DNA from 2 places in the Novosphingobium sp. NPDC080210 genome. Region 2 is predicted to be linked to the other one. Evidence: riboswitches for the same ligand, from Rfam matches in the RefSeq annotation. Region 2 holds a riboswitch; the other holds the start of a gene.
What was found. Region 2 has a riboswitch for S-adenosylmethionine ahead of ACQKOE_RS16460 (hypothetical protein). Riboswitches for the same ligand answer to the same signal wherever they lie in the genome.

Region 1 (26,592 bases), on a different contig from region 2:
AAAGCATGGTGAACCAGGCGGGCTTATCTCCGTCAACGAGGGCTTCTGAGGCAAAATCTTCAGGATACACCGCTCGATCATAGGCAGCCCGCAAATCCCCATGATTGTCACGCCACCATTGTGCGATCCTTGAGAGCGCCTGCGCAGCGTCAGGTTGCCAGGGGCTGATTGGATCGACCGGTGTTGAAGGGAGGCCGAATGAATACCCTAGTTTGGCGAGCAACCGGTTCTTCTCGTCTTGCCTCAGCCCGGCCAGCAGAGGGGAGTTGGCGAGTTCGTCGACATTGGGAAGCCACTTTGCCGCGCTCGCCAATAGAGCGACAGTCCGATCATCCGCACCGACCAGATAACGAATGAAGGCTTGCTGGCGTGCGGCGCTGTCACCGGCAGTCTCAGCCCATTTGGCGATGGGTAGCTGACCTGCCTGTTCACGGGCGAAGGCAGCGAGCTCAAAGGCGGCGCCTACGTACTCTGATGAAAGCCGGCCCGAAGGTGGAGCGAATGCAGCCCGGCCTTGTTCATCGTTGTCGCCCAGCGGAAACGCTAGAAGACGGATCTGCTGCCAACTTCCATCTTCGGCAAGCCAGAACCGCTCACGCAGTAACTTGCGGAATTCTGATTGTTCCTCACCGGTCATCGCCTGCGAAACTGCTTCCTCGCAAAGACAGGAAATGCGTTCCGCCAGCCCAGGATCTATGCCCTCGGCTCCAGCAAGGTTTTCGGCCAAGGTGACGACATCCAGTCGTTGACCCGAAGGCAGCCCGACAGCTTTCAGAAGCTGCCCTGTTTCCTCGGTGACAACTGCATTCTTGAATTCCACTTCGGCGAGCAAATTCGAGATCGCAGCTTGAGCATCGCGATCGGCAAGCGCTCCCGACAAGCGCCATTTGACATCAGCCGCGCGCGTTGCACCGCCGAAAGCCAGCGGCACCACGGGGCGCTCCGCCCATAGCCTCGCAAGCCCTTGGCCTGACTTGTGTAGTGACTGTTCGGACCCCTGGCTTGCCAGATCTTGTGCAAAAAGCTGCACCAGCTTGAGCCAAAAATTGCCCCGTCCTTCCGGATCGAGACCTGTCGCTCGCGCGAAGCTTGACCAGTCAGCAAGACAATGGTCGTAAAAAGCGATGAGCCGTGGCCCAAGAGCAATGCCAAGCCGGGCAAATCGGCTATCCTTCTCATCGGCCGTGCCAGACAATTGGGTCCGCCCCGGATCAACCGGAAAGCGGCCTTCCAGAAGCCAGGCCCCCCGGCGACGTTCACCAACGAGCGGGACAAGGTGCCAAAACTGCGGCACATCATGCGGAAACGAGTAGGGCCCATTACGTCCGAAGGGCAGAAAGAGCCGGAAATCGCTCCCTAAATCGAAGCGCAATACGTGGCGAGTAGCATCGATTTTCAGCCAACTGACGCCATCGACTAGAGGATGCTCCTCATGTCGGAACACGGTCTCACCGTCTGGAGCCACCACCTCGATGGATGCTTCCTGACCGAGTGCCGCCAAGAAGGGAGCCGCATCCCGAAACGCTTCCCATGCCTCAAGCGCATCTTCTGATCGGCCCGGAGCAACCGGAAGTTCGATGAGGGTCGCTTTGCGCCCCTTGTCATGGAATGGGGTGACCGTCCTGCTTCCCCCTGCCCAATCGGCAGGGATCATCCCTCCCAAGATCCGGATAGCTATGCCTCCGCTGGCCAGGCGAACTTCGTCGGCGAGCATATGCACGGTCTTGAATCCAAGGCCGAAGCGACCGGTTACCCGATCTCCATCTTTGGCAGAGTGATTGATGGCGAGCATATTCGAAAGGTCCCGTCGGTGCCCTTCTTCCTCTGCCTTGCGTGGATCACTCCCTGGTTGATTGATGGGGCGCCCCCAATGGATCACTCGCAAACAAGTGATCATTTGATCGTCATTGTAGATCGCTTCTACCCGGAAGCGTCCTATACCGTGCCATTGCGCCTGGGCATCGACAGCATTCTGGTACAGTTCGAAAACCACGCGATGCGGAGCATAGCCCATCTCATCGATCTTCTGGCGGGTGGCTTCGAGAAGCTCTCTCGCCCCGTCGTCCGACTGCGCGGCTGCCCAAAGAGCGTTGCGCGCCTTGTCCCGGTCGCGTGGTGCGTCGCGATGATAATCATTCAATGCCGCGCGCATTACGGGCCCGGCCTTGATACCAGCCAGGCGATCATGAAGCACCTCCTGCAATTCTTCACAGGTGTCTGCGAGCGTGCGCTGATCGCTTGTAAAATAGCTGTCCAAGAGCTCCGACAATGCCGTCTTGTGACGTTCGAAGCCTAGCATGAGAGCCGGAGCTAGTTTTTTGACGAACTGATCCAACAACAGCCGCGCCTCGGCTTCATCGGATGGCGATACCGGTCCGATCACGAGGTCATAGACGTGTCGATAGCCATATTCGTCGCGCTCAATTCCTCTCTGGATACAATCCAGCAGCAGCGCATCGTCTTTGCCAGACAGCGGAACGGTGCAGTCCGTGCCAGCAGCTGACCTCACTGTAACTAGCCCCTGTTCCGGTAGCTCGACTGCGAAACGCAGTTCAGCAAGCCGGTCCAAATTGGCACGGGTCAATCCACGGTTTTCGTCGGCCAAATTGTCGAGATCATCGCAAATGCGGTGGAATGATCGCTGACCTTCCCATCTGGCTGCGAGCGACTGGATCCTGTCATCACGACCAAGCATCGCCAGAGCTAGCAGAATCCCATCATGCACATCGTACTGGCTGAGTGGAGTGAAGGCGCGCTCGATACTCTCGAGCCAGTCCGCCTTCGCAGACTTACTGACTGGAGTGGTTTCTGTCTTTTGATCGTCGGGCTGTTCCAGTTTGCCCGCATAATCGTGTGCGAGGAGCGTCGCAGGGTCGATGCCTGCTGCACCTAGCGCAACCCTGTCTGCCCTGCTGAATGCACCTACTTCGGTCGGCACAAGGAGATCGGGAGGAAGATAGCTGGAGGCATGCGTCAAAGCACGCAGATTTCGGGCAAATGTTGAGCGGTAAAGGCGCCGTGCTGCTTCGGCATTCGTGCCGAGCCCGCCCAGAGCAGCCATTGCATTCATTTGAGCAACGGTGTCGGCAAGAGAGGGCGCGATCAAAACTTCCGCCATTCCCGCAATGACCTCATTGGCCACGCCGTCGCGAAGAGCCGCAGAGATCAGAGGCCACGCTTCTGCCTCAAGGCCAACATTCGATGCCGCCAGCTTCGCTAGCTCATCTAGGTGCTCGACGACATCAAAGCAAAGGCCGGTGGCTCCGTGGTCAGCGGCAAGGCGGGCGGCAAGGAGAAATGACTGGGATCGATCGGGTCTTAGCCTCGCCAAGTGCCGCTGCACACTTTCTTCGCGAAGGGAGCCTGGAAGCATGCTGGCGAACAGAAGTCCGCCTTGGTCGATAATTAGTTCCTCAAGCGCATGTTCAGCATCCAGAGGCAGGTCGAGTACTTTGGTCGGTGCCCAAGCATTCCCGCCCGCAGCAATCCAGGCGGTCTCCTGAAGATTTTCTATCAGATCATCAGGCAGTTGCTCGATTTTGCTCAATGCTGCAGCAATTTCCGAGGTGAACTGATGGGGATTCGGCGCGGACAATGCTGTGCGGATGGCGGCTTCAGGCCCCCAGCGCCCGATAAGCCTGTTTTGAACCGCCGCGGCTAAAGGATCGCCCCAAAGCTCGACCAGACGGGTAAATGGCAACAGCGCAGGTGCAACATCCGAAACACGACCACTGAACAGATCAGTGGCCGGAAGAAGGGGGCCATGCTGGTCGGATCGGTGCAAGGGCAGCGATTTCAAAATAGCGTCATCGATCCCTGACTTGAGCAATGCCATAGCCTTGGTGTCGTCCATCGGCGGCATGGTGCCGGCACACTGCGCATCGCGAAGCCACGCGCCTAATTCGGCAAGATCGATCCGTCGCAGGCCAATGTGATCGCGCAATGCCTTTTTCAATTCCGCAGCAGTCGCGGAAGCTACGAGGCGATCTTCCCTGTCCTGCAACAGCGCCAAGACTAGATCATCGAGTATCCCACCGAGCTCATCGAGCTCGATCAGATTGACGTGCGAAGGCACAGCCTGATCTCGCGCAACAAGGCGCCGTAACTCCTCGCGTGGAGCATCAGCACCGAGCAGTTCAGCAAGCTCGCCACACTTGCCAGGATCCCCGAAGCGTTCAACCTGCCGCAAGGCTGCCAGGAGGCAATCGGCCTTCTTGGCCGATGCCAAATCCCCCAAACCGCCATCCTTCAATGTAACACGGTAAATTGGGGGTGACAGGACTGCGCCAGCAAGCACGACCAGCTCCCGATTTGGTGCCGCATCGAACAGCAAACCCTTGCGCTTCAATCCCGCGATGGCGCCCAAAGATAGCCGCACTTCCTCTTCGGCTTGCATCATGCGCGCCGGAATAACCTGCAATTCGCTACCCCGACGATCCGCCGCCAATGCGTCGAGCGATGGACCGTTTCTCAAGAGATGCGATATCAGCGTCGAAGCTTCCTGCGCTACGGTTCCTCGAGATGACAAAAAGGGTTCGGCGGCGGTCAACAGTTCGATTGTTTCGTTCAGCCCCAATTGCCGGGACATCACCCCACCCTGGTCCGACCATGCAGCTTTAACCGGAATGCTACCTCCAGCGGCAGCCAATGCGTTTAGGAGCTCACGATTTTCTACGCTCGGCGGAAGAACAAAGATGCGATCCTGCGGGAGGCGTCGGACAAGCGGCCTTAGCTTCTCAGCAGTAGCGAAATTTTGCTCAACCATGGCGATGGCGCTGCGGCAAGTTTCGACCAACGCCATCCGTGTTGCTTCGCCAGGCTGCGCGCCCTCGAACACTGTCGCCAGCGTTTCGGCGATCTGCCCTTTTTGGAAGGTAGCTGGGCCGGCGAGGCGCACCAGGTCAGCGAGCTGCGCATCAGGCCAGTGTGGATCAGCATCAGCCAAAACCGTGCCGAACGCCAAAACGATGCCGTTTTCGCTGCACCACTCCTCGAGTCTAGGAAAAGCGGCCTTGAGTCGGGCAATCGAGGTTGCATCGCCTCTCGGCACCGGACGAAGCGACTCACCGGCGCAAACCCGCCAGCTTTCCGCCTTGTCGCCCGGCCAGCACCGGGCAAAAGCCTTTCCCTGGCAAGCTTCCACACGGTGCTCATTCCACCATCGCGTACGCTGTAATGCTCGGATCAGCGCATGACGCTCTGCATCGCTGGGTAAGCTGGGCAAGGTATCTGCAATCGCATCGAGCAGCAGCGGCAGCGCCGCCTCGCGGCGGAGCGCCTGGTTCCAACGGGTTTCGATATGATCGTCTTCACGCAGTTTTCGCCGGTCGCTCGACACAAAGAAATAGCCGTGCACGAGCAGATCGATATTGTCCGTTCCGCGTTCGAGTGGTTCGGCAAACAGAGGTTCACCTAGCGGCAAGTAAACAGCGTGGCGCAACCGCAAGTGGCCTATACCTTCACGGGCAGCAGATCGGCACAGGATTACTGCACCATGCGGATTCGCCTTGGGCGGAATGAGCTTACCGTGGATGTCGAACACCTTGTCCCATCCATCGGCCGTCAACAGTCGCGCCGCTTGTCCATCATGCTTCCATTGCTGGCGTCCGCTGAACGAGAGCTCGAAGCCAACTCCCTCGACGCTACCGTCAATGCTCGGGGCCCCGCTCTCCACACCCGGGCCAGATAAGCGCCGAGCACCGCTACGCAGGGAGATCCTGCGCACCTCGCCCGCGACTGGCATGATCTCCACGCTCTCCAGATTGCGGAGGCAGCACAATGTCGCGGCTAATTCCTCACCATCGAGGATATCTGAGATCGCGCCGTCGGGGTGCCAGTTCGTATCTGACAGGCACAGAGCAGCCCCGGGACGCAGATGTGGGGTGCGCAGCGGCAGGAACAGCGCCATGCCCCGTTCCATGCCGAGTGCCGCTGCCTTATCGAGTAGCATCTTCGCTTCGGTGGCAGAAATTTGAGGCCAGTCGCTATGTGCCGCATTGGCTTCAGCAACCTGTTCCCATGGGTTCATGATCAGCGTTTGTGGTCGGCCATCGCGATCCTCCACCCGGCCAAGCGCAATGAATGCGTCGCACAGATGATAGACTGATTTTTGTCCTAGACCGAACCGCCCTACTGCCGATCGTTCATCCGCTTTGCTCCCACCGCTGGCGCGGGTGATCGCGTCCATATGCCGGGCAAGGACGGGGCCATCATTTGCGACAATCAGCCCAGGGGTTCGCAGAAGTGGGTTAGTCGCTTCAGCGAACCCAGCGTGACCGGCCACGACCATCCGGCGAGCACTCGCGTCTTCGGCGTTCTGGAGTAGCTCCTTAAAGATCGTAAAGCCCGAGGCATATCCCTCACGAAGGATCTGCTGCAGTCGAAGAATATCGCTTTCCGCCGAATGGACTAAACCACTAGACTTGATTTGAATATCGGCCACACTTAAATCAGCCACCTGTGACCTCCACGCGCTTAATCCCCATTAACAAGGTTGTTTTTCTCTCTGCGCGATCTCGGTCAGTGGATTTCGACAAGTTCGTTGCCTATTCAATTTACGACGATAGTCGTTTCGGATCTTAAGTTTATTCAAATTTTTTTTTGCTGTTCAGGCGTGAACCATAATAGTCGGCCAACTTCACGGCAAGGCAGGCCATGATTGCGCCCTCTTAGGCAGAAGGTCCCGCAACGCGGCTGGTTCTATGACTTCAACCTGATCGCCCCAACTGAGGAGGTGCCAAGCCATTTCAAGCAGCCCGCCGGCTCGGAAACGAACTACTAGCTTTCCATCGGCCTCATCCTCGACGGATTGGCTGTGGTGGAAGACGAAGCTTCGAGCCAGCGGAGCAGCCTCAGCCGAAAACCGCCAAACGACGTCCACGGGTTCTTCCTCAAAGACGCCAAAGCTGTGAGAAACGAACTCCTTCAGGCTGAAGCTAGGATCTCGCTCAAAGCCATCCGTCTCGAGCTTCAACTTGCTGATGGACGGTAAGCTGAAAAATTTAGGTTTTAGTGCCCCCTCCTGAAGGGCAACCAGGTAATGTCGATGGCCATACAGGAAGCCCAAAGGCGCAACTGTTCGGCGGGTGGATGACCTTCCACTGCGCGAAGCATAGTCGAAAGAGACCTTACGGCACGACTTGATCGCAGTCCTCAGCCCATCGAAAATGCTCGGGGAGATATGGGGGCGAGGTCCAGCTCGGTGCGCTAGGCCTTCTGCCTCGGTGAGCGCCTCGAGGTCGGGTTCGATGTGATTGAGGGCTCCCCCTTCAATCAGGTTTCGGATCTTCGCGGCTACACCTCGCAGGTCTTGAGAGTGAACAGGAAGATTCGCCCGTTCCATCGCAGCGGCGGCGATTTCGATGCTGGCGAGGTCATCTGATGTTATCTCTGCAAAACTCTGAGCTACGCCAGGGCTAAGGCGCCAGCGCTTGGTTCGCTCCCCAGTAGGAACCTCAGTCGCATTGGGGAAAGCGCGCATCACGGCATCACGCATTCGGATTGCCGTTCGCCGGCTGACGTCGAATTTTTCCTCGATATCAGCGATAGTGAGGCCGCCGCGCGCTGCCTGCATTTCTAAGGCAAGTTGGATAAGCCTTTCGGCCCGACTGTAGCGCATGTGTCCCCCTTTGACCTCTCTACCTAGCAAGGTCGTTCGTTCGGGGGCACCCTATAATCGATCAGGCGTGTCCCGCTTTGACATACAGCAAGCGCATCCTAGCCTGAACTGTACGTTCTCTGGGACCAATACTCAATCTCCAGGTGTTACCCACTCGAGCTTTGCCTTATGCATTTTAGCCACGATATGCCCCCCTGAAAATTCATTATATTCAGGTATTTGCCAAAAGATTAGCTCGATATCCGCCCCACTCTCAAGGCCTGCGAGGTAATCATACAATGCACCGATCTTATCGAACGACCTGCCATTCACGTACTTCAAGCGGTTGGCTGCTCGAACGTCAGACGCGCCAAGGTCGCTATCAGTGTCGATGTCTACTACGACGAAATGTCCAGCTGGGTCGACTTCCGCATTATCGACACGCCAAGGTTCGCTAACAATCACCCCTGAGATGTTGAGGGCTCGAGCCGATAGCGGGCTGGGAATAATTCGGACGGATGATTGGACTTCGAGTTCAACACCCGCGCGGCTAACTTTGACACTTACGGGCTCAACAGTTCCGCGAAGTTGATCGACCATCTGCGAGTAGGTTCGGATGGGGCCTGAGCCGTTTATGCCAACAATCCTGTCTCCGGGCCTGAAACCTTCGGCGGTGGAGGATACGCTGGCTACCGTGGGTTCTAGGCCATTCCTGCTGGTGGCAATGTCTATGGGAAGCATTCTGGTGTTCGCATCCTTACCTTGTCGGAGCAATTCCAGGATGTGGCAAATGGGCGGCATTGGCTGAGCCAAGCCGACTGCCGTCGCATTCTTGTCCTCTGAATCTTTGTAGCTGTGGGAGCTGACGCCAACGACTTTGCCGTCAGAGACGCGGATCAACGGACCACCTGAATTCCCGTGATTGATGGAGGCATCCGTCTGAACGAGCCTCTGAGGTGAGAACCAGGAGATGCCAGAGACAATGCCCCGTGATGCTGTGAAGTCGAGTCCCCAGGGGTGCCCGTATGCAAAAACAGATGCCCCCTCGTTAGGCGGGCCTGAGCACTCTAATTGTGCGACAGCTGCCGAGGCCGGGATCTGATCCACCGGTATTGAGAGCACAGCCATATCCATAAAGGTATCAACGTAAATGCGCTTGGCAGGTATCGGCTTGCCATCCTTGAATGTCAGCGTGATCTTGCCGGGCGATCTAGACGCCACATGGGCATTGGTCAGAAACCAGCCGCGTTGCTTGTCGATCAGGAAACCTGTGCCGGAATAATCTCCACGATTATCCGCATTAAGACCGATCTTCGTTTGAACATTGACCTTGACGGTATACCGAACCGCCTCCGCCAAAACCTCTTCTGGTGTTGGAGCCGCGCCGCGAGCATCGGCCAGCGTAGGTAAAACGAATGCAGCGCAACCAGATAACAACAAAAGCTTCAGTCGCGAACCGGCTAGCACAATGGGCATTCATCAATCTCACTTAATGTTTGTTCGCTGCGATGCCGCGAAATGTTGCAGGCCGCAATGGCCGCATGGCCTTTGAGTGTCCTCTAATGGCATTGGTTGTGGGTGAATGACATATGGATGCTGGCCAGGGACATGGGGATGTCCTTTTCACGCGAGGCTTGCGCAAGCGGTCTGAGTGAGAGAAATGCTCCGAAGCATTTCGAGGAAGCGCATGGGGCAAGGTCAACGTCAGGAAGTGGGAGGTGATAGCACCTTTACCCACTTGAAGGAGAAGCAGAGGGCCATTCGTGGCAGTTTTCCTGAGGACCTGGGTTTGCGGGTGCATAGAGCGCTAAGCTGGCTCGGCCGCGCAGAAGCTGAAACCAACGATCCCGACATTCGATTCATTCTGCTTTGGATTGGTTTCAACGCCGCCTACGCTGCGGACATTGAGCGTGACACCGAGAGCGAACGAGGCGTCTTTCAGACCTTTTTTGAGGCGGTTGTTCGGCTTGATTCTGACGATAGGCTCTACCGAGCAGTCTGGCAGAGATTTCCTCAAGAAATCAGACTTCTACTCGCAAATCGTCACATCTTCTTGGCTTTTTGGAAGCACCAGAACGGTGTGCCAGGGTATGAAGATTGGGCTGATCGCATGTCCACAAGTCAGCGTGCGATTAATGGTGCGATCGCGCGCAAAGACACCGCTAAGATACTGTCGGTCCTTTTTGATCGGCTATATGTCTTACGAAACCAACTGATCCATGGTGGCGCGACGTGGAACAGTAGTGTCAACAGGTCACAGGTTAAGGATGGAGCGGCGCTCTTAGGGGTTTTGTTGCCGATTTTTATCGACATCCTAATGGATAATCCGAGCCATGAGTGGGGCAGACCATATTACCCTGTCGTTGATTAGGCCGGTTTGCGCCGCGCTCAGAGGCTCATCGAGAGATGCAGCTCTGGTAGAGCGCAAAGCACATTTACCAAGCGGATCTGTTCAACGGTCTCGCACTTGGTTTCACGAAGTCGCGGAGAGCCAAACACAAGCGCCAATGCTCTCGCACGCGAAACTGCTACGTTGATCCGATTGCGTGAGAGTAAGAAATCAAGGCCACGAGGAACCTCGTCGGCAGAAGATGCAGTCATGGACACAAGGCATGCAGCCGCCTCCTGCCCTTGAAACTTGTCGACCGTCCCGACCCTTACGCCAGTGGGTAAGGCTTCGCAAAGCGCCAGAACCTGAGCGTTATAGGGGGCTACCACTATGATGTCTTTTTCGACGAGCGGTCGGCTTGCTCCATCAGAGGATGTCCAATTTCTGCCTAGCAGCGCGTCAATCGCGGCTCTTATTGCTCTAACTTCAGCGTCAGCCACTTGGGCGTTTCCAGCGTGTTGCACGGGGACCCAATAAGCCCCAGCCGATGGCAGCCCCGGTGCATCAATGGTCTGAAGTTGGGTTGCTTCATGACTAAGTAGGCGGCTTTCATACACCTGCTCCGAAATGAAAGCGCAGACTTTGGGGTGCATGCGCCTCGTGATCGGAAGGAAGATCCCCGCGTCCTCAGGCACAGTTGCGTGATGCCCCAACAGCCACTCAAGACATGAGCGATTTGCAGGTTCCGGGTGTGAGCCTTGGATGACCATCGGCAATTGCTGTGGATCGCCGACTAGCACGATGTTTCTTGCAATGCGTCCCATTGCGAGCAGGTTGGCAAGTGACACCTGTCCAGCCTCATCGACAAAGAGCCAATCAAATTTTTGGACGTTTTGTTCGCGCGCGAAAAAGAAGGCTGTTCCACCTACCAGCTGGGATGAAGCCAACGCGGCATCGTCATTGTTGGTGGGGCAAGCAACTGGGCCGTTCTTTGGGTAATCCATTTCACCGGCGTCCGAAACCTTGTGAGCGACCGTGAACGGAAAGTCGGATCCTTCCCAAGCCGAAAGGCATCCGCTGATGACGTTACGGATCGCCTCATGGGCCTGCGATGCCACGGCAACCCTCTTTCCTTGCCTCAACAGAGCCAGGATTGCCCGAGCGGTGACATATGTTTTCCCTGTCCCCGGGGGTCCTTGGATTGGGAGAATTGTTCCGTCCATTTTGAGAACAGCATCAACCACCCCCGTTACGAGATCCCCCCCTTGAAGGATGGGGCCACCGGCCTGCCCGGCTAGGCGAGGTGGATTTCGAGCAAGCAGATCATCAAGCGCGGCATAAGACCTGGGGCCACACTGATCTCGCACGACATCAAGGACAGCTGCGCTGATCGTCGATGTATCAAGCGGGGTATCAGGATGAAGGTGCAATTCATCTCGCAGCACAGCGGAGTTAGCAGCGCCTATCTTGAGGGTCACGAGGCTTTCGGCTTTATCAATGGCCTCGACAGTCACCGACCGAATGCTGCCATCTTCACCCTGAACGCTCGCCTTCTTGCCAGGCCGTAGCTTCGTTTGTTGTGGCGGATATTCATAAGTACGGGCCACAGACCTCTTGATCGTCCATGGATCGTTCACAGCTACTAAGGACGCGAGCGCGTCAAAATCCTCAATGAGCTCGTTTTCATCGCGATCGAAGCTGTCGAAAATTGCCCACCAAGCCGGTTTCAGCTCACGATCATGGAAACGAGCTAAGCTGAACAGGACGTCCCGGCGCTCCTCGTCCAGGCCAGACTGAGCAAGAAGATCCTCAAGCTGCGCAATCTGCACCAGCTTTTCCTCTTCTTTTTCATTGACCTCAGAAACGGTGATCGGTGCCGTGGCCTGAGCAATAGAAGCCCCGTGGCGCAATGTTACGAGCCAATTCCGAAGCTGCTCTGTCGAGACGCAGTCTACGCGATTGTAATCGGCTATCTCATCTAAGATTGCCTGATCCCCACTCTCCCGCCACTTTTCGTAGGCAACCACGGAGCCGCCAGCAGTCTTGACCTCGCCCTCCCGCTCAATCCCGTAAAACACTTCAAGTGCCTTAATTGAGTATGAAGGTTCGGAGGTGACAATGGCCCCTCGAACGACGGAATAAAGATCGACGAACCGCCCCTCACGGAGCCATTGGTCACGTAATGCCTCTCCCACCCCATAGCGCGAGGTCAGGCGCCTTAACGCGGTGATTTCATATGGGGCGTAATGATAAATCCTGGCCGCAGGGTATCGCGACAAATGGTCCTCAAAGAAATCAAATAGCTCGCGGAGAGCTTGCTCCTCTTGGACATGATCGTGGGCCCAAAAAGTCGTGAATTGGCCTTCGCACCAGACGCCGTGCAGATATTCGAGCCCGCCCTCGAAATGAGGATCACCTTCGATATCGTAGAAAAGGTCTCCAGGCTGAGGATCGGGCATTAGCTCAAAGCCCTTACCGGCTTGGGCAGGCCGCAACTCGACCGTGGGGTCTCCATTCTTTCGATCATGCTGCAGGCGAGCCTGGCTTTGCAGCTTCTGGTAGGTGTCTCGAGCGATGCCTTTTACAGGTTGGGCTGACTGCGCCAGATCGGCCATCGTCTTTATACCGGCTGCCTCCAGTTTGATTACCTGCCCGCGGGTAATCCCTGCAACCTGGAATAGGCTGTCTTCCTTTTCCCATTGCGCCCCGCAGTGATCCCGCCATCTGCAAAGGTCACAGTCCCGACACGGCATGGGGCGCGTTGGCTCAGGATTGGCAACAAAGAGCTCAAGACGCTCTCTAGCCATTCTTGCATACGCGTTGAATTCGCTCAGCCGAAGAGTGGCACGGTCCCCGTTCCCCAACTCGACATGAGCGCTTTCAGGTTCGCAGCCCTGGATGTCGGCGAGAAGATCGGAGTAGAGCGCGAGCTGAAGCACATGGCTGGGATGAGGTTTGCGCTTAAGCTTGGTGTCAGCGACCTCGTAGCTGAATGCTCCGAGGTCTGATTGCCGATCGACCCTCTCTAAAAAATCTGACCAGCCACCCCAGTTGCCGGAGAGCAATGCGCCTTGAAAAACCACGTCCGCGCCCTGAGCGAGCAGTTCTCTGGTCAGATTCGCATTTTCAGTCAGATCCCCGCGGTCTATCTCCAGTACCTTCAGGCCGCGGGCTTTTAGCGCCTCCAGGTGAGCTTTTTCGTGCGCGTCGCCGCGGGCCTGCAGCAATGCGGCGTCGTCACTGTCTTCGCACGGATTAAGCCCAACAGCGCCATTCATATACTGAAGGTCGAGATATGTCGCGTGAGAGCAGCCCATGAAGCGCATGAGATCGGTAGCCGATAAAAGGATCCTTCCCTCAAAACGCCTCATTCATTCCCCCTCAAGCAGTTAAGTTACGAGATATTCAGTTCTGGTCGGTCGCGCAAATAAGAGAGACCTCACAGACACCACATAAAATGTCAGCCCCCTCTTCGGCCCATGCACGCGTAGTGCAGCCTGAACACTCGTAGCGTAATTTGCGTTTTCCCGTCCTTGGCTTTGGCGCAAAAACGACAGGCTTTCCGTCGACCTCCTGCGGCAAACCCTCCAAGGGTGAAGCAGAGAACTCCATCTGCACTCCAGCGTCAGCCAAAGATGCTTGATACTGCTGAATTCGTTCTGGTGGCTGTGGCAGATGACGGTCAAGCCACGGCAGCTCGAACCCTTCAGCTGTCAGTTGCCTGCAGCTATGGAGAAACGGACCAGACGGTATGATGTAGTCGGACATGGCGTGACCCGTCTCACGACCGCCAGGAAGGCCTGTATGCGAAGGCTGCAATCCAACTGCAATCATCTTGTCCGCCCACTGGCGATTGTGAGGATTTGAGCGGCTTGGCTTGCCATTCTGGTGCTGCCAGACGTGGACCATCTCATGGACTAACGTTGCCATAGCGGACTCGACGGGCTGGATTGTGAAGTATCCAGGGTGAAGGCCAAGTTCACCAATCAATTCGCCGCCTGGTGCTATGAAACGCTGAGCGTGGTGGTAACCGTGATGGCGGTTGCTTGATCGAACCGTCATCAGGCATTGGCCTAGAGTCCCCTCGAACAGCGTCCGGTTAAAGTGGTCGAAGGCAGTCTGAAGCTGCTGATAAAAATAGAGCGTGGGCGTCTGAACTGTAACGGGTCTGGCAAGCATGCTGTGTGGGATCTCGTGGCGTGCGAATCTCTAATGATCGCGCACGGACCTTACCCTCTTTGAGTGTCAGAAGAGGTCATTCTGGCATTCAAGTGGGTGAGGCCCAAGCTGGTCTCATCTCAACCATGTCCCCAAATGGCATTCTTGAACGCACTGGAGCATCAGTGCCAGTCCGGGTCACAGCAGCCAGGTCGCGAAGTTTGAAGTGTCCTTCGCTGGCATCGCTGCACCTTAAGGCAAATCCAGCCACGAGATGATTCGTGGTCCCACTTCACTTTTCTTCATGGGGATCCTTATGAACTTTCGCATTTTCAGTGCGGCGTTGTGCGCGCCGGTAGCCCTTATTGTCTCAAGCCCGGCCAGCGCTGAGGGGTTTGAGGGATTTCGTGTTGACCTACACGGTGGATACGATGCCGTTTCAAGCGTCTACACAGTCGATGGAGCAACTGCTGGTGTGGGCATCGGCTACGACGTGCCAGTGGGGGAGAGCGTGATTGTCGGTGTGGAAGCCAATCTGGACTATTCGTCCGCAAAGGATGAAGGCGTCTATTTTGGTGTAGCGTATTCTCAGGTTGCTCGCCGTGACATCGAGCTTTCCGCGCGCCTTGGCGTTCAGCTCGGAAAGACGACCCTAGGCTACCTCAAGGCTGGCTACAGCAATGCTGGGTACGAAGGCGCAGCTGCTGGCTATGGCCTGTGGGCTTACGAGAAGGGCACTAGCGACGGCATCCGTCTCGGCGCCGGTCTCGAACAGCGAATTGCCGAGAAGTGGTTCGTCAAAGGCGAATATCGCTACACCCGTTATGGCTCTGACGATGTGAACCGTAACCAAGCCATTTTCGGCGTCGGCTACCGCTTCTGACACCCCAGCCTCCTGGGGTGTTTATAGGCACCCCTGGGGGCTTTCTCCCTAAAGAAGGCTTTCCTCATGAAAATCGATCGCTTCGCTCTGGCTGTAATTGTTGCAGCCGTCAGTCACCAGGCCAGTGCTCAGACCACGCCTGCTGCTCCTTCCGCGCAAACGGTAACGGCCCTACAGACCGTTTCGCGAGCACTGCCTGCTAGCACTTTGATCTCAGTTACCCCTGATGCCGAGATTTCATCAAAGCATGTCGAGGTCGGCCAAAAGGTCGGCTTCACAGTCGTCAACGACATTACTGATGGCGGTGTCGTTGTTATCCCTCGTGGCTCGCAGGTCGTTGCCACCGTGACCTGGAAGACCGGCAAAGCCGTTGGAGGCAAGTCAGGTAAGTTTGAGGTGACGTTCGAGAAGGTGAACGTTCGAGGGCGCGACTATGCGATGCGCGGCGTCCATCGCCAGGAGGGCAAAGGGAACACGGTCGCGGCGGTATTCGCGACATGGCTCGTCAGCGGTCGCTCTGCGGTTATGCAGCCCGGACAGTTCGTCAACGCCTTTACGGCTGAAGCAATCCCATACTGATTATGATGATGGGGAGGCGTGCCACATAGCTGGCACGCCTTCATTAACGGCAAAAGCAGAAGATTTATTTGGGTTCTGACGCGAGGCTATGTAGTGCAGAGAGCACTTCGTTGGCCTCGGAAATTTTCCAATCCAATATTTCTAGAGCTTCAGCCACCGAGCTATGAGACAGTTCCGTCACGTATGCAGTTTCTTCATTATTCCACTGGTCTAGCGGCCCAAGCAACCACTCACCATCGTGGCCTTCGATGGGCCGCCCATTGAACTCTGCAGGAAGCACAAGATCGCCTTTGGCATCTCGAAATTCAGGCAAGGGTTCGCCATCGTCATCGAACCACTCTCCCGGAATGTAATCGACGATTTCGTAAATGCAGACACCCAGGACAAATCCGTCATTTGCCGGTTTGGCGCAGAGATACTCTGTCCACGTATCCGCCATGGTGCCCTGCTCACGCGAGAGAATTTTGCTCCACGTCATGTCATCTACCTAGTCGTTGTAATTGTCGAAGAAAGGTCGAAAAATCCTTGGCAGGTCGAGTCCAAGCATCCCTTCGATCTCAGCTTCGAACTGTTTTCTCGATCAATTGCTCCAAGCGGTCCAGCCGCTCCCAGCGGTAAAGCTCCGGCGACTTCCAGCGACCGAAGTGACCGAGCGCTGCTGTCCCGGTGTAAATCGGGCGAAGCAGAACAAGCTCTTTGATGATGCCCGCCGGCGTAAGATCCCAAATGTCAGTCACCGCCGCTGCAATCTCTATGTCGGCGACCACCCCAGTGCCGTAAGTTTCCACGCTTACCGATACCGGTTCAGCCACACCGATAGCGTAGGCCAGTTGCACAGTGCAGCGCTTAGCCAACCCAGCCGCGACAATGTTCTTTGCCACATGGCGTGCCGCGTAGGCTGCAGAGCGGTCAACCTTGGTGGGGTCCTTACCGGAAAAGGCGCCGCCCCCATGAGCGCATGCCCCGCCGTAGGTGTCGACGATTATCTTTCTACCCGTAAGACCTGTGTCGCCCTTGGGACCACCCACAGTGAAGGGGCCAGCGGGATTGAGAAACGCCTTGAAGCTATCAGTGCGCATGCTGAGCGGGATCACATGATCGAGCACCTCGGCGGCGAGGTATTCCCGGACTTCTTTGATCGAGATGTCCGGCCGATGTTGCCAGGACAGCACGGCGGTATCGATCCCAACGGGAACGCCATCAACGTAGCGGACAGTCACCTGGGCCTTGCCGTCGGGTTTCAACACACCGCTGCCAGGAACAATCAGGGTGCTTGCCCTTTGGATCAAATCCGTGGCTAGGGACCAAGCTAGGGGTGTCAGGGCCTCGGTCTCGTTCACAGCATGACCGAACATTAGGCCCTGATCACCAGCACCCGTCGTTTCGCCTCCATCGACACCTGCCTGGATCTCTGGGCTTTGGTGATTGAAGCGAACCTCGACCTCGCAGGTGGCGGGATCAATATCGTACTGATCGGAACCGTAACCAATCTGCCGGAGCGCCTCGCGGACGATCCCGGGAGCGGCAGCGCGAACGGCTTTGAAATCTTCCACCCTCTCAGTTCGAAACTCGCCGGCAACGATGATCTTGTCGTTGGCCGCAAAGGTCTCGCAGGCGACGCGGGCGTTACGGTCCCGCTCCAGGAATGCGTCGAGAACAGCGTCGGAAATCCGATCGCAAAGCTTATCGGGGTGTCCCGCAGACACAGATTCCGACGTAAACAGGCCATTGAAAACAGACATGGAAAGTCTCCATTTTTAGCCATTTCGACGACGTCGGGGGTGGCAATCAGGAACAAATCCCCCCAGCCCGTGGGTGGGCCAGCCCTATTTCAGAAAATCAGCGGAGCACGATTAACTCGGGCGTTCCGCTAGCATCGAACCATACGATCGCGTTTTGCTGATACTTGCGTCCCAGTTCACACGCCTGCTCCCGACTGATGCCAATCGCCGCATAGCTGGCCTCAGCGGGCCAGCTGGGGTCTTCGCCCTGACCGGCTCCTTCAAAAACGGAAGCACCGAGCTTGAGGAGATCTTTTCGCAGCTCGCCTTGGCGGACAGCGTTTTCGGCTGCCGGGAGTTGGACGCTGAGCGGATTTTCAGCAGTGATAAAGGCGCCGCCGGATGCTCCGGCGGCACCGACCAGCTGAGCTGCGGCCCTCGAAGGCTCGCCAATTCTCAGCACGATTTCGCCGCTGTCCGCGAATGCGCGATATTGCGTGCGCTTGTAGGCCTCAATCAGTTCTGCCGGCACTTCAGAAACAGACATAAAAAAACCCTCCTTACGGAGGGTCGACACGGCTTCCGCTTCGTTGCTCCGAAGAGCCACATCTGCTTTCGCAAAACCACCTTGCCCGGATCGGCAGGTTGGCGTGGGTGTCGACCCAACTCTTGATGACGCATTTTTGTTAACTGTTCCGCGCGGCTGATGCAAGAGGTTGCAAACCCGGATCAGTCCCCGTGAAAGTTCTGGCCACCCACGAAAGCGGCTAACTCCTGATCTGTGTAATCCTCTAGCCGCCTACCTTCAGGCACCCAGCTGTCCACGAACAACCCCTCTTCGACCGCAGCTTTCATTGCAGCTTCAGGAGTTAGAAATAGGCCAAACCACTCGAACTCCCAGCCACCTTGTCCGCAGCAGTATGACTTTGCGGCCAAGACTGCTTTGTTGCCGAGCTGATCCGAGATCGGGTACCCTTCTAGGTATGGCCCGTAAAACTCAGACCTGGCACTTTCGACTTCCAAACGTGCGTAAGCTGCACGGTGCGCATCAGTAATTGGCTGTTCCGGCTCGATATCGAGACGATCTCTAACTTCTGTGTCTTCGGCTTCTAGGGAATGCATTGTCCCCAGCGCGGCATCCCCAAACTCGTAAAATGCAGAAGCGCCATCCTCATCCAGCCAGCCCTCTATTTCCTCCTCAGCTGATGGGTCCGCCACGCCCTTATAAAGGCTGCTAATCGCCGCGTCGCGCGCGCTCCATAAGGATTGAGGGAGAGGAAGTTCACTAGACATACGTAAGCCAATCTTTGAACCGAAAGTCACCTACATCTATGGAGCGGCTCCAGTTTTCACGCAACGGGCTGGCTTTCTAGATGTGTCAATTGAGGTCACAACTCCTCCTACCCTAGTTGACGCTCGGCCTGAATTCAGCCCAAGTAATGACAAATTAGAGATGCGCTAAGCGACATTGTTGGCTCGGCCGCAAATGTCTCACGGAGAGATGGGCAGTGAGCCATCATGACGGGACAGTATATTACCTCCCTGGTCGCGGGGGCAGGGTTGATGAGGGGCTTGGTTTAGCTCTCCAAAGGCGTGGGCTTACCGTCTACGGCCAGCACCTGTTCGGAGAGTTCCAGCGCCTGATCTTTTCGGATCAGATCCAGGTGATCGCCGAGGATCTCAAACACGAGTTCTGGAGCGAAAATGGGTTAGTCGTGGCGAACTCCTTTGGAGCCTACCTTTTCCTGCATGCGCAAACACTGCTGGAACCATTTCCAGGCAAAGTCCTACTGCTCTCTCCTATTATTGGGGCCACTGCTGCCCCTGGGAATGGGCTACGGTTCTCTCCGCCATTCGCCGACCGGCTCCTCCAACTTGCGCAAGGCGGCGAACTTACCAAACCATCCCGCTGCGAAATTCACGTTGGAGAATCCGATTGGCAGAGCGAACCTGCAAAAGTCGGCCGCTTAGGCGAACTTGCCGGGATCCCGGTAACGGTCGTGCCCGGAGGCGGCCACATGCTCGATAAAGGCTACGTGTCAGACCTGCTTGATCGCTGGCTCCCAGCTCCTATGACCTAGGCACATCAATCGTCCGCTACCAACTGCTCGAAGATCTCACAGGTCTTGGGCCTGGAAGGTCGGGGGCGAGCGTCACGGGCTTTCCTATAGTGATGTCAGATGAACCAACGAGCTGTGCTCCGGTTTTATCTGCGAATGTCTCCGCGATGGATTTCACGCCGGCCAATGCAGCGCTACCTAGCAGAGCTTCTAGGTCCTTTGCATAGTAATCAAACCACGGAAGCCCTGCCGCAGTGTAGTCCTTCGCCGTGAGGGGCTCGTTTTGAGCCGCCTCACCGGTAACTGCCGTCCAGTCCTTCGCATGGATAAGCGAAACGAACACACGTTCCGTCGTATCCCAATCCCAATCCTCGAGATTGAAAGCGTCCTCATAGATCTCCTGGTGCATTCGCCCTCCAGCCCCCAAGCCCATCTCGACGCTTTCGCAACACCTGCTCAGACATGCGTCCATCAGCATCGCAGGCCCACTTGCCGCCTTGATCCTTTTCCAGACCGACGCCTTGAGTGGTGTGACCGATATTTGAACGCCCCCCCACTCACTAGCTTGTGTAAGCTGCTCTTCAACCGAATAGCCATCGCCAAGGGGCATAGCGACGAATTGGCGGATCACGCCTTTCTCGATTGCAAAACCGTCAAGCCATGGCTGGGATGGGGATACGACATAGTCCTGAGGGTCGCGATGGAGGCCTGGGCGCCAACTTTCACCTGACACCGCGTTGATTTTGCCCGCTGCAATTTTGACCGCAACCGGAAGACCAAAGCCGGTCTCCATGGAGTTGCCATCAGACCATTCTGGGCCATCGTTGTTGAAGCTCATCCACATGGCCTCGGCTTGCCACATTGGCATGATCACCCCGCCGCGATCCAAGGTGTGGGCGGGCAGATTTTTAGCGTAGTCCTCAACATGACGCAGTGGGAACGTGCCCAAGCCCGGCGGCAAAAAGTAAGTTTGCTCGGTGTCCGGAATACGCAACGTGCGCATGAAGCTTATCGAAAACTGCGCGTCCGGTTCAATGCTCGGGAAGCGGAAAATCAGGTCATCATCCTCAAGGGTTGGCATCGGACTTCCTTTCACCATTGCCCGTCACGCACATCCCGCACGATCTTGAGCACCGCTTGGTCAGGCATGGATTTGATTGAGCGGATCAGATCCGCGAAAAGTTTGGGGCGAGAGAGAATCGCCTGTCGGAGGTCGGCTGATATCTTTCCGGCCATAGCCAGCAGGACATCGGCATCTTCTCCGAGCTCATACGCCAGCTTGAGTAGTGTATCCTCACCTGGCGGCGCGACCTCGTCACGCTCAACACGGGAGAGATATGCAGGCGTTACGCCACAGCGCATGGCTAACTGGCGCAACGTGAACGCTCGATCATCCACCGCCAGTGCTTCGCGCTTCTGACGCAGGTAATCACCTAGCGAGGCGCTTTTTGAACTGTTGAGCAAGTGTTGCATGTTGCCTGACTAGGCAACACCTTTATCCACGTCAAGGTTTGTGCACCCAGTCCGCTGACGGCGTATGCCAAATGGGGACATTGTTGATTGCACTCAAACGGGCTGGGCCGCAAAACAGCGCCTTAACCTTACCCAACGCTATTGAGCACAAAGCCGTTCGCAGCCAGACTCAGGCGGATAGATCAACCTCGAATCAAGACCTCGAGTGATCTGAATGAATACGTGAGGGCAAGAGTGACGGGTTATAGCATCAATTGGAACCCGCTGGTTCGCAGGGATTTTGAAGGTTTCAAAAAGCTTGCGATGGAGATTGAGGACCCCAGTGCGCGCGAGAAGGCACTTCTTAAAGCCGGTGGGCTGATCGATGCGCTGATGGGTGAGTTGGTGAGGATCGGCTATTTCACCGACCCCGAAAGCGTCAATTATGCCATTGAGAAATATAAAGCGGCTATTGATGACGGGCTTGAGCTAGAGCTCAGAAAAAAACTCTTCCAAGAGATTTCGACCTTCACTCAATATTTCGAAGACTGCACAGCTCTAACATATGTGCCTTTCGTCCTGGGAGATGCGGATCGCGGCATAGTCTCCACGGCCACACTTGATTACGTCAGTGTGGCAAAAATCGAGGAAGGCGCCGACCCGATGCTCGTTCCTCGTCATGTTGTCCGCATGATCGAGGGTAAGCTTCCGGTTAACCGAGGGGCTGCGTTTGGCGGTCTTTTGAGCACGGGAGACCCAAGAGTTTGCTCGGGCCTGCTTTGGGACCTGCGGCACCAGCTCTCTGAAGATGAAATCAATGAGGCCTGCCTTTGCCACACCGGCTTTATTGGTAGTGCAGCGGTTGAGTTCTACCTAAAATGGCTCGAAGAAATTGTTCATACGGGGCAGGATGAACTGTTCGGCAAACTGGCTTCGGGCTTGGCCCTGTTACGCCGAAACGTTCAAACGGAGTTTGTGTTCACGGGGCAGCGGCCATTTCCTTATGCCAGCGTACAGGGCGAGGAACTTTTGGCCATTCTGAAGCCCGTGCCAATTGACGATTTCACGCGTCAAATTGCCTCCCGAATGCTTCATCTTGGTAGTCTTGAGCACGAACCCAGGGTTATGCCTGAAGTGCTCCGAATTTGGAGTATATGCACTCTGCCTGATGCCAAAGGCATTCTGATAAGCGACGACCTGACTGAAAGGTGTTGGGAGCTTATTAAGGGGCCGAGGAAGTCCGACCCGAATGTAAACGAAGCGCTTTGCGAGATTATCGATGCCTCGATAGGCATCAGTGGCGATTTTTCCCTAGCTTCCAAAATCGGTGAAGAAATCACCAAACGTGGGGTACCCGCCATCTGGGAGTTCGTGTTTTCTCGAGGGGAAGCCGCAATCACGAACCAACGTTGCGACGGGCCTAACGGAGCAACTTGGGGCCAAATCATCGCGATGCCGGTGGTATGTGATACTGAGACTAGCGACGAGCAGATCGTCGAAATTTGCCAGGCAATCCCACCACTTCCGGATGGTCAGGAGTTCAAGTTCTGTCCAGTGATCATGACGTGGTCCAACCTCAACAGGATTGCCTCCACTCGCCTTCTCCACGCTATGCTGCAAAAGTGGCGGACTGACGAAGATAAGCCGGCAGTGGAAGCTGATATCACAATGTATGCCGCAGCCACCCGTGAGGAGACGGCTCTTGATGAGGTAGTGTTTCAGCGGAGTCAGATTTCTAAATTGCGCTTCCTTGTCGGCTATCGCTTTGAGACTGAGGACTTCCCGGATTACCCTCAGGATCAGAAAGTCGAGTGGTCTTCTCAAGCCAACGAAACACTGCAGTCGGCGTGTGGAGACAAAACCATTGGGGTTAGGTCTCCTCGTCCCCTCGGGTATGCGCTGTATACCGCTCAGAGCGTAATGACTGAGTTAAACGCTAAAGCTGCTGTCTGGATTGCAGAACGTTACCACTCTCCTGTGGCGCAGGATAAATTTGGGATCCGCCTGGCAGCATATGGCAACCTATACACGGGGCTAGCAGATTGCTTTGAGGCAACGGCCTATGATTTGGAAAATGGCGAGACCATTTTTCGTCGAGAGATTCCGATCGTTCTCCCGAGCGTCAGGCCGCACTGGAAGCAAGAGCTAGACCATCTTAGGGTCAATTTGGAAGCTGGTGGCTGCCCTTACGTGGCGGTCGCGCCCATCCTTCAGAGCATTTATCTAAACGACCGGATTTTCGAGGAAACAAAGTGCGTCAAGGTTACTCTTGGCGCCCCGACATCTCTGGGTGACCAGGCTGAGGACGGCCTTCCATTTGAGAACATTTCAGAAATCGCTGAGGAAAAGCAACGTTGGCACACGGAGGGAGAACGTCTCCATGTTGATGCTGAGGCGTTTAAATTAGCATGCGCAGGGCAGCTCGGGCTCGATATCCAAACCGTCCGAGCATCAGGCGAATTCGCGCTCATCAAGGGACGCTGGTTTCCGACAATTCTCATTTTTCTGCGTAATGCCAAGGCCGCAGATGGTTCGCCCATAGATTGGCCGCTGGATGCCACGTTAGTCGATACCGCAGTTAGAGCCGCTGCAGCCGAGACCGGCCGCCGCTGGGCCCATTGGACTTTTGGCGGTGTTCCAGAAGAAGCCGAGGAGGTCGATGTCGAGGCCGTTTACAAGTTGGCACTCAATGATGACCTGGCAGCGCAGGTGCAGCTGGCCCAAATCCTTTACCGAGGCGATAAGGTCGAGCGAAACTTGAGCACTGCTCTGCAATGGTTTCGTAAAGCCGCCTCTCAAGGCCATGGCGAGTCCCAAGCAATGGTCGCCTACATGTTGGATGAAGGCCTCGGATGCGCTCAGAATGAGGTTGAAGGTCTGCACTGGCATCGATTGGCAGCAGAGAATGGTTCTGCCTATTCGCAGAGGAAGTTGGCTGCTGCATACGAAGCTGGGGAATTGCTCCGGCAGGACTATGAAGAGGCGGCGAAGTGGTACAGATTAGCTGCTGACCAAGGGTCTCCCGACGCCCAATTTTCCTTAGGATGGCTTCTGTACTCCGGGAATGGCGTGCCCCAAAATCTCGAAGAGGCAGCAGAGTATTTCGAGCGGTCGGCCCTCCAGGGTAATGCCGCTGCTCAGTATAACATTGCGGCGATGTACGGCCATGGCGAGCACGCACCCGTTGATCGTGTTAAGTCATATGCTTGGCTCCGATTGGCAGCCGAGCAGGAATATGAAGGGGCAGAAGGCGGGATCGAGGAAATTTGTAGCAGGATGTCTGCCGATGAGATGGCAAAAGGGAAGGAACTTGCCAAAGAGCTAGCGGCAACGATTGGGGCTCAGCGATAGATCCAATGATGTTCCCGAGTGGGGTGCATGCACACGCTCAATCAGACTGAGACATCCCTAGCGGCACTTCTAGTTTGGCCGCACATGGACTACCTGACGCTATGCCAATCGGGGACATGCGTTATTGTGCTGGCCACAGCTTTAATCTCGACAACCTAGGCTGAATTCCCTCATTAATCTCTGGCACGGCAGGCAAGCTATTTGCCTGGTATAACGCTCGGGGGGATGATGTTCGGTCTATTCAAAAAGAAGCCAAAGACCCTTTTAGATCAGTTCATCGTGGCAGCTTACGGGGATCGCCCTCCCAAAGCGCGCAGGGCCGACCTCGGGATGGCAGTAGATTTGGCTCATAGTGCCCTCTTGATGGGCGCGGTTGAAAAATCTGAAATTTCCGACATTGCGAGAGGGCTGTTTGAGGGGGAAATCCCCTATTCTACCCATGATCTGGCACTCGCAACGGCTCTAAACTTTTTCAAGCGCCCCGAATTAAGGGGCGACTTGGAGACCGCTCAGCTCATGGCGCGCTTAACCGCACTCGAATGGCTGCAGGAGGGTAAGGTCGTACCACTTCTGATGAAGTCCTTCGAAGACACGCTGTATAAAGCTTTCAAATAACCCCGGGCTTGCCGAACACTTCATGCCCAGGCCTGGGCGATCAGTAGCGCTAGGACGATCAGGGTAAACCACGGCCACGGTGTCGCCCATGGGGACTGGACCTTCACGCTCTCAAGCCGCGCTATCGACGCTTGAACGGCCGCCTGCTGAAAATGCAGATCCTTGATCGCAGCCTTCATCACGTCAGTCTCGACGTAGGTAGATGCGTCGTCTGCCAGAAGCTCGACCTCTTCCAGCAGCCGAAGCACTTCGCGGAGGCGTGGCAGTGCGTTCGGATCAGGCGTGCCGAGCAACGCCATGGCCTCTTGATGCTTGCTCTTGGCTAGCGTCAGCATGTGGCTGATGTGTTCAACAGCAGCGTCAGGCAGGTCTGGATCGGCAGCGTCCATGGGCTACTCTTACCCCATCTTCGCGGCAGGGATATCCCCCCACCGGTGTCAAACGGCGTTCAAAAGGGACCCCCGATCGGCGTCGAAGAGGGACCCCCTTTTCAGATAATATGATGCTGGTTTGTTGAAGATGGCCTTGCGCTGCGTGCGGCGGAGGGCGGGCGTAGCCCGACCGGAGGCGCGCGCAGCGCAAGATAGATTTTTGAAGGCGCCGAAGGTGGCTGTCAGCTGCGGTTTTTGAAGCGCCAGCTGTCGTTGCCCGTCTCGACGATATCGCAGTGGTGGGTGACGCGGTCGAGCAGCGCCGTGGTCATCTTGGGATCGCCGAACACGGTCGGCCATTCGCCGAAGGCGAGGTTCGTGGTGATGATGACGCTGGTCCGCTCATAAAGCTTGCTGATGAGGTGGAACAGCAACTGCCCTCCCGAGCGGGCGAACGGCAGATAACCGAGCTCGTCGAGAACGATCAGGTCGAGCCGCGACAGCTGCGCCGCCAGGGTCCCGCCTTTGCCGATCCGGGTCTCCTCTTCGAGGCGTGTCACCAGACCACGCTGACCACGGCACGGACTGATGAACTCGCCATCATTGATCAGGTTCTGCAGGGCGAGATCCACCTGCCCCCCCATGCATGCACCGTTGTTCAGGTCCAAGCCCTGCCGCGCCTGTCGAACGGCAAATATGATTTTAAGGCGATGGACGGTCTCGCGCCATCCCGCGAAAAAGCGCCGTCATTCGAGGCGATGTTCGAAGGGTTCAACAACGAACCGTTCAGCCTCCGTAAGCTAACCGCCTTCCTGGGCCTCGCCTCGCGACGGATTGCGCACCATTGCGCGGACATTCTCCTTCTCGACGTCGCGGCCACCAGCATCTTCGAAATCTTCGAGGAGTTTGGCACGGAGAGCCCAGATAGGATCGGGCGAGAGACAAGGTTTATCGACATCTCAACGGACTCGCTCTCGTTCGTTAATGCCAGCATCGCACTGGAAGGATATCTCGGCTTCATCCCCCCGCGCTGGGATCAACTCTCGCTTGCCGAACTGGAGGAACTCAAACATGTCGCCCATGTTTAAGACGCGGCGCATGGAGGCAGGAGTCGTCCTGCGTGCGGCGGCGATATCCCTCGTGGCGCTGAACCATGCCAACCCCGATATCGACCAGGTTTTGGGATTTAACTTCTCGGGTGGCATGAGCGTCCTGATGGCGCTCTCCGGCTATTTTTTTGCGAAGTTCGTGCTTGACGCTCCCTCGCTCCCACAGATGCGGCATCGATTGATCGGCTTCGGGCGATCCATCCTGCTACCCAGCTTCTTCATGGTCTTATTCTTCTTCATCATCTTACGTAAATTCGATGTTTTAGAATTATTGTTTATCCGAAACCTCTTCACGGACGGTCGAATATCCAAGTTTCCGACCTGGTATCCGCAGGTCATGATGCAGATCCTGATCGTCGTCTACATC
Region 2 (6,004 bases):
CCATTCCTCCTTCGTGGCCATTCCTAAAATAGAAATTGGACCACTCAGAAGGGGGCAGATCACACGCGCAGCCTGCATCTCCAAGGCAAGTTGGATCAATCTTTCAGCCCGGCTGTAACGCATCTGCCCCTCTTTCTTGACTAGACTAGCAAGTCCGCAGGTTTCTTTGCACCCTATGATCGCTTAATGATGTCCCACTTTGACATAGCGCAAGACTGCGCCTCCAGAGCTTAGCGGGATAAGCGACAGCTATTCAGTGCTATCTGCAGAAACCCTCTCAAGTTTCGACTTGTGCATTCGCGCCACAATATGACCGCCTGAGAACTCTTTATATTCGGGTACCTGCCAGAAAATCATCTCAAGCTCCGCGCAGTCCTTTAGACCATCGAGGTACTCGTAAAGGTCGTCAATCCTGGTGAAAGAGCGTCCATTTACGTACTTTAGCCGGTCTGACGCCCGAACATCGGATGCACCAAGATCAGCCTCCGTGTCGAAGTCGACGGCGACCAGGTTCCCAGCGGGGTCGACTTCTGCATTATCGACACGCCATGGCTCGCTAATGATCACACCCGAGATATTTATCGCCTTGTGCCCAAGCGGATCAGGCACAGTCCGAAGATTTGATAAAACCTCGAGATCAGCGCCGCCTCTCTTCACGCCCACCTTAACAGGCTGATTGGCACCCCGCAGACGGTCCAACAGATCTGGGTAGGTCACGATGGCGGTTGAGCCATTGATGCGTACAATTCGGTCTCCCGGCAAAAGCCGCGAACCCTCTGCAAAACTGGCTACTGTGGGCTCCCGGCCATTTCGGCCAGTCGCGATATCGACTGGCAACAGTTTCGTATGAGCATCTCGGCCTTGCTTGAGCAGGTCTAGAAGATGGCAAATGGGGGGTACTGGCTGGGCCAAGCCTACCGACGTCGCGTTCTTATCTTCGGTGTCTTTGTAACTGTGCGAACTGACACCGACGACTAGGCCATCAGAAACCCTGATCAACGGGCCGCCGGAATTACCTGCATTAATTGTCGCGTCTGTCTGGACGAGTGTGAATGGCGGGAACCAGGATGCACCAGAAACAATACCGCGAGACGCAGTAAAATCGAGCCCCGAAGGGTGGCCATAAGCGAATACGGAGGCGCCAGAACTGGGCAGCCCTGAACACTCCAACTTAGCTGGGATGGCAGAAGCGGGTATTTCTCCGAGAGGGATGGCAAGGATCGCTACATCCATGAACGCGTCCACGTGGATACGTTTGGCTAGGACCGGCTCTCCGTCTTTAAAGGCGACAGTGATCCGCCCGGGCGAACGAGAAGCAACATGGGCATTGGTCAGGATCCATCCGCGCCCCTTATCAATCAAAAAGCCTGTACCGCTGCCTCGACCGCGCTCATCGTTCCTCAGACCAATGGTCGTCTGAACTTCGACCTTGACTGTGTAGCGCTCAGCATCAGCCAAGATCTCTTCCGGAGCCTTTGCCGGGCTAGATTTGGCCAAGACTACTTGCGGGGGGATTGCCAGCAAGGCGATGAGAAGTGCGAACTTAAAGCGCATGTATTAAAACCCCGCAGGACAAACCTTTACTTGTCTAACCGTGGCGTTGAACCAATGACCATGCAATTAGCACAGTTACCTACAGTGTCCTCTTATGACACACCAAAGCTTGCCAGCACCATGCGCTGTGCTTCACCTTGAGAACATCAGATCAATTATGTCATTTGAGGACATGGATGGGTTTGACTTGGGCGGCTGATAGTTGATTTTCGTTGCAATGAACGCAGCGGACGCTAGCTAGCAAGCATCGTCAAGAAGGGCTCTGCCCTGCCAACCGGCCAACTCCGGCATCGGTGGTTCAACGACGAGGCCCGAGGGCAAACATAGGAGGTAATGATGATAACAGCGCCCATTTTGACGTTCGCAGTTTGTTCGGATCTCATCCTGAACTGCGGATATAAACCATGCTGACTTCTCGCTATTTCCCAAGGCATGGATCACGCCTGATTGACCTTCGTGACGTGCATCCTGATTCTTTTGACGACATTCTGGGCGCGAAGATCCGGCGCTTGCAGTCAATTGAAGGCTGGAGTTCCGAGAAGCGGCGTCTCCAACGCGACCTTGAATCTATGAGTGCGTGGTTTGGCTATGTCGGATGGAGTGTCGATCCGAGAACCTACCTTGTTCATCAGGTCGGGCAATCGTTCCTTTACGATGTGCCAGTGAACAAGCGCGGAAACTTTGCAGTTTTCCGCGGCAAGCGGGTTCGAGTAATCTGCCTAGGCAGCGGCGCATTCACCCGCTGGGTAAGAGTTGGGCCGTTAAACTCACTGGATGTCGAGGCGCCTAGCCCAGAGATAAGCATCCAGCGGGGTCGGGAGCAGCTGAACCGGTAAAACCGACCACACCAAGCATAGCGAGTGGGGCTGACGCCTCCGCCAACCTGCCCGCCCGGGTAAGGTGGTTCCGCCAAACGGCGGCATGCGGCCCTAGGCAATCAAGCGGGGGAAGACATGGGATGCGGGCAGTCCTTCTCGGCCAACACCGAAGAGGACCAACAAAATGAACGCCCTGATAATTGACGAACCAAGCCAAGCCAAGGCGGGCACCGATGATGGACCGCGCAAGCTCCGCAAATTCCTGCCCGCCCTTGGGGTTTATGGCTTTGATGAGCTCGAGATCGCCATCCTGGCTGCTCTTGTAACTGAGGACCCGCTTCTACTCGTAGGTCGGTCAGGGACCGGCAAAACCTATTTGCTCAACTCCCTGTCCGAGGCTCTGTCCCTCGAGCACCGCCATTACAACGCGTCACTGATCTCCTTTGACGATCTGGTGGGCTTCCCGTTTCCAGAACAGGAAGCCGGCACTGTCCGCTTTCTGGAAACTCCAGCGACAGTATGGCCCGCACAATCGGTGCTGATCGACGAGATCAGTCGCTGCAAGCCAGAACACCAAAACCGCCTGTTCGCCCTTGTCCACGAGCGCAAAATTCAGGGCATCGCCCTTTCCAATCTGCGCTTCAGGTGGGCAGCCATGAACCCGCCGTCGGGTGATCAAGGTGGCGACGATGATTACCTGGGTTCCGAGCCTCTCGATCCTGCACTCGCTGACAGGTTCAGTCTCTTCGTCGAGGCAGCCGATTGGGAGCAGCTAAGCGAACAGGAACGCCGAGCCATTGCGACACCGGCTGGCGAAGGCCGAATTGCTGACGATGGTGGCGCTCTGGCGGTAGCTTTGACCAGATGGAGGCGCACATTCGAGGAGCAACTCGTCTGCTGCCCCCCCTATCTGCTGGACTATGTCACCGCCGTCACAAACAACCTTGTAGTTGCGGGCATCAGGATTTCACCTCGCCGCACTCGGTTACTTGCGCGCAGCCTGCTTGCAGCAAGCATCATCGCTGCAGAATGCCGCGAGGACGTCTACATCACGATTTTACGATGTAGCCTGCCTCACAGGGCCTGGGGCCAGCAGCTTTCGGCTGAGCTTGTCCAAGCCGCGCACCGCGCGGCATGGGACACTGCAAACAGCACGCAGGCTGCCTGGGTCCATGCCTTTCTTGCAGAGCCTTCCATTGCACGAAAAGTAGAGATCCTGCTCACCCGGTGCCCCTCATCTGACGCCGGCACGCAGGCCGTTGCACAGTTGCTTGCGACAGAACGAACTGAGAGGGCTGCGGCCTTTGCCTATGTCACTTATCCGGCAGCATCCGCCGGGCGCCTTCCTATCGGTGCGGAGGGAGTGAATGACCTCGCCCGCATAGCAGCCCCAATCCTTGAGGTTGATGGCCACCTCGAGTGGGGCCAACCGCCGGGCACGAAAACTAGCCACCCACCCAAGCTCACTAAGGTGGCGCTCCACCTACAGAAGCTCTCAGGTGCTCGCCTATCGCGTGCTCGGCAGTTTCTTTACCATTGCCTCGTTGAGCAGATCCCCATCGAGCGGCCTGAACAGCTTGAAGAGGACATTCATGCTGCGGTTGAATTGATCCGTTCGCGGGTGCAGCCGTGATAGCGATCAGCCCCGGTTCGGCGCGATATGCCAACTCAGGCGCTCCAATGAGCCGATGGCACAGGGAGCACCTCACGAGCTCTCTCCTCGGTCCAGGAGATGCGTTCGTGAAGATCCCGCTCGTATTGAGGGTGGGCATCTGGTTTGGAATTGGAGCCAGCCCTCGCGAATTCATGGAAGAGCTTCTCAGCGATGCCGGCTGCCGGTCGCCTGAGGAACTGCGCGACCTGTTTGACCACCCACCGAGACGCCTGATGGCGCGCCCGGCGCCAGAGCACTTTACACCAAAAGACGTCCGGCTCGAGAGGCCAGAAGTGATCCTGCGTGAAGCCCTGATCCTCGGGCTATCGACCAGCTCGATTTATGATCCTGAGAGACCGGTAATCTGGACTGAGGTGAGCCTTGGGCGGCGCCTCGAACTCTACGATCCAGGGAGCTTCTATCAATGAAACCTGATCATTTCCTCGCACTCTACCGCGAGCTCATCGACGAAAACCCCTTTGCAGTCAGGGCGGTTCTGCGGATCCTCGAGGTGACCTTTACCGAGAGTGTTCCGACCCTTGCGGTGAGCTGCGAGGCTCAGCCGCGTTTTCTGGTGAACCCGCAATTCATCGCGGCTCACTGCAAGACCGAGACCCATGTGAAGGCTGTCATCGTGCATGAGTTTCTGCATGTCCTGCTGCGGCATACCGAGAGCTCTGCACATCTTTCGCGCGCCCGCCACATTGCCTTCGACGCCGTGATTAATGCGATCATTTGCCGCACACAGGGGGAGGATTGGGCATCATTCTTCCGCACGTACTATGCTGAGGCCGCAGGGTTTACCAAGCTGCTTCGCCCCCCAACTCCTGCCGAACAAGTCGATTTACCACGCCTCAAGAATGTGTCTGCGGTCGATCGGGCCTGGAAAGGGCTCTACGCCGGAACGCTGGTCGCTGATGACATTGCTGAACTGGCCGAAGAGATTGCGAGAGCACAAGCAAAGGCCGGTGCTACGACAGCCCAACCGGCCGAAACCACTCTGCATGGAGACCTGATCGGCAACCACGAGGAATTTGGCGGCCCATTGCCAGGACCAATTACAGACGCGCTTGAGCAAGCCATGCGCGAAATGAACGGAGCTGGCATTTGGCGCGGGCAACGCGCCGGGCTGGGAAATAGCCAAGCCCTCGTTGACCTCGAAAAGGCAGCGAACGATCCTGTCCGCCAATGGGAGAAAGCTGCGCTGGAAATCTTGCGGCGCCATGTTCTTCCTGATCCCAAGGCTAGGCGCGCAGTGGGCGGGACCCACTCCATCCAGCTGCCGGTTCTGTCCCCTGGAGATCGCCGCGCATTCTTAAGATCGCTGTGGGACCCCATCCTGCCTCAATCCCGCTGGGAGAGTGTAGCCGTGCGAAAAGGCGCCACTGCTCAGGTTTATCTCGATGTCTCGGGCTCAATGAATTCTGAGATGCCAGCGCTCATCGCATTGCTGACAAGGCTCGCCGGCCACATCCGCAGGCCTTTCTGGGCATTCAGTGATGAAGTCGTCCCAGCGCATATCCAAGCTGGTCGTCTGGTCACTTCAACGACCGGCGGCACCAGTATGGCCTGCGTCTTGCGGCACGTTATCGAAACGCGTCCCCGAGCAGCTGTTGTAGTCACTGACGGGTTCATCGAAGGGCTCGACCCCAGTCTCGTCGCCGCGGCGCGTTCTGCTGCCCGGCTGCATGCGATCATCGCAAGGCACGGATCGCCCGCCGCCTTGAGAGCGGCCGGTATTCCTTACACCCAATTGCAAAGGTATCCTTCATGATCCGGTTCAGTGAAGCCGCTCTTCCCGGCCACCCAGATAAATTCTGCGACCTGGTTGCCGACGCTATCGTGCAAGAGGCGACCAGGCTCGATAGGGATGCCTATGCCCAGGTAGAGGTCTCTATCTGGTCAGATCAAATGTGGATTTCGGGCGGCGTGGTAACCAGCGTTCCGTTCGAGCGAGACCTTCCCGAAATCGTAACCG

Region 1: linked by a shared signal. The riboswitch ahead of ACQKOE_RS13035 (DUF3293 domain-containing protein) and the one ahead of ACQKOE_RS16460 (hypothetical protein) in region 2 are both predicted to bind S-adenosylmethionine.

What each region holds. Positions count from the first base shown of each region.
Region 1 is NZ_JBNNWL010000004.1:249,266-275,857, forward strand. Features, by position in the region: gene ACQKOE_RS12985 (sacsin N-terminal ATP-binding-like domain-containing protein) at 1-6,457, opposite strand, end outside; gene ACQKOE_RS12990 (helix-turn-helix transcriptional regulator) at 6,638-7,618, opposite strand; gene ACQKOE_RS12995 (S1C family serine protease) at 7,751-9,073, opposite strand; gene ACQKOE_RS13000 (hypothetical protein) at 9,258-9,968, shown strand; gene ACQKOE_RS13005 (TM0106 family RecB-like putative nuclease) at 9,986-13,297, opposite strand; gene ACQKOE_RS13010 (SprT-like domain-containing protein) at 13,332-14,105, opposite strand; gene ACQKOE_RS13015 (outer membrane protein) at 14,401-14,967, shown strand; gene ACQKOE_RS13020 (hypothetical protein) at 15,034-15,546, shown strand; gene ACQKOE_RS13025 (hypothetical protein) at 15,611-16,024, opposite strand; gene metK (methionine adenosyltransferase) at 16,104-17,288, opposite strand; gene ACQKOE_RS13035 (DUF3293 domain-containing protein) at 17,386-17,814, opposite strand; SAM-I-IV-variant riboswitch at 17,844-17,948, opposite strand; gene ACQKOE_RS13040 (hypothetical protein) at 17,997-18,560, opposite strand; gene ACQKOE_RS13045 (hypothetical protein) at 18,776-19,348, shown strand; gene ACQKOE_RS13050 (hypothetical protein) at 19,365-20,408, opposite strand; gene ACQKOE_RS13055 (helix-turn-helix domain-containing protein) at 20,420-20,800, opposite strand; gene ACQKOE_RS13060 (tetratricopeptide repeat protein) at 21,035-24,130, shown strand; gene ACQKOE_RS13065 (hypothetical protein) at 24,359-24,745, shown strand; gene ACQKOE_RS13070 (hypothetical protein) at 24,766-25,134, opposite strand; partial or broken gene ACQKOE_RS13075 (ATP-binding protein) at 25,359-25,679, opposite strand; gene ACQKOE_RS13080 (hypothetical protein) at 25,827-26,204, shown strand; gene ACQKOE_RS13085 (acyltransferase family protein) at 26,188-26,592, shown strand, end outside.
Region 2 is NZ_JBNNWL010000013.1:370-6,373, reverse strand. Features, by position in the region: gene ACQKOE_RS16465 (S1C family serine protease) at 250-1,554, opposite strand; SAM-I-IV-variant riboswitch at 1,797-1,889, shown strand; gene ACQKOE_RS16460 (hypothetical protein) at 1,959-2,390, shown strand; SAM-I-IV-variant riboswitch at 2,401-2,505, shown strand; gene ACQKOE_RS16455 (AAA family ATPase) at 2,557-4,005, shown strand; gene ACQKOE_RS16450 (hypothetical protein) at 4,113-4,454, shown strand; gene ACQKOE_RS16445 (hypothetical protein) at 4,451-5,800, shown strand; partial or broken gene ACQKOE_RS16440 (S-adenosylmethionine synthetase N-terminal domain-containing protein) at 5,797-6,004, shown strand, end outside.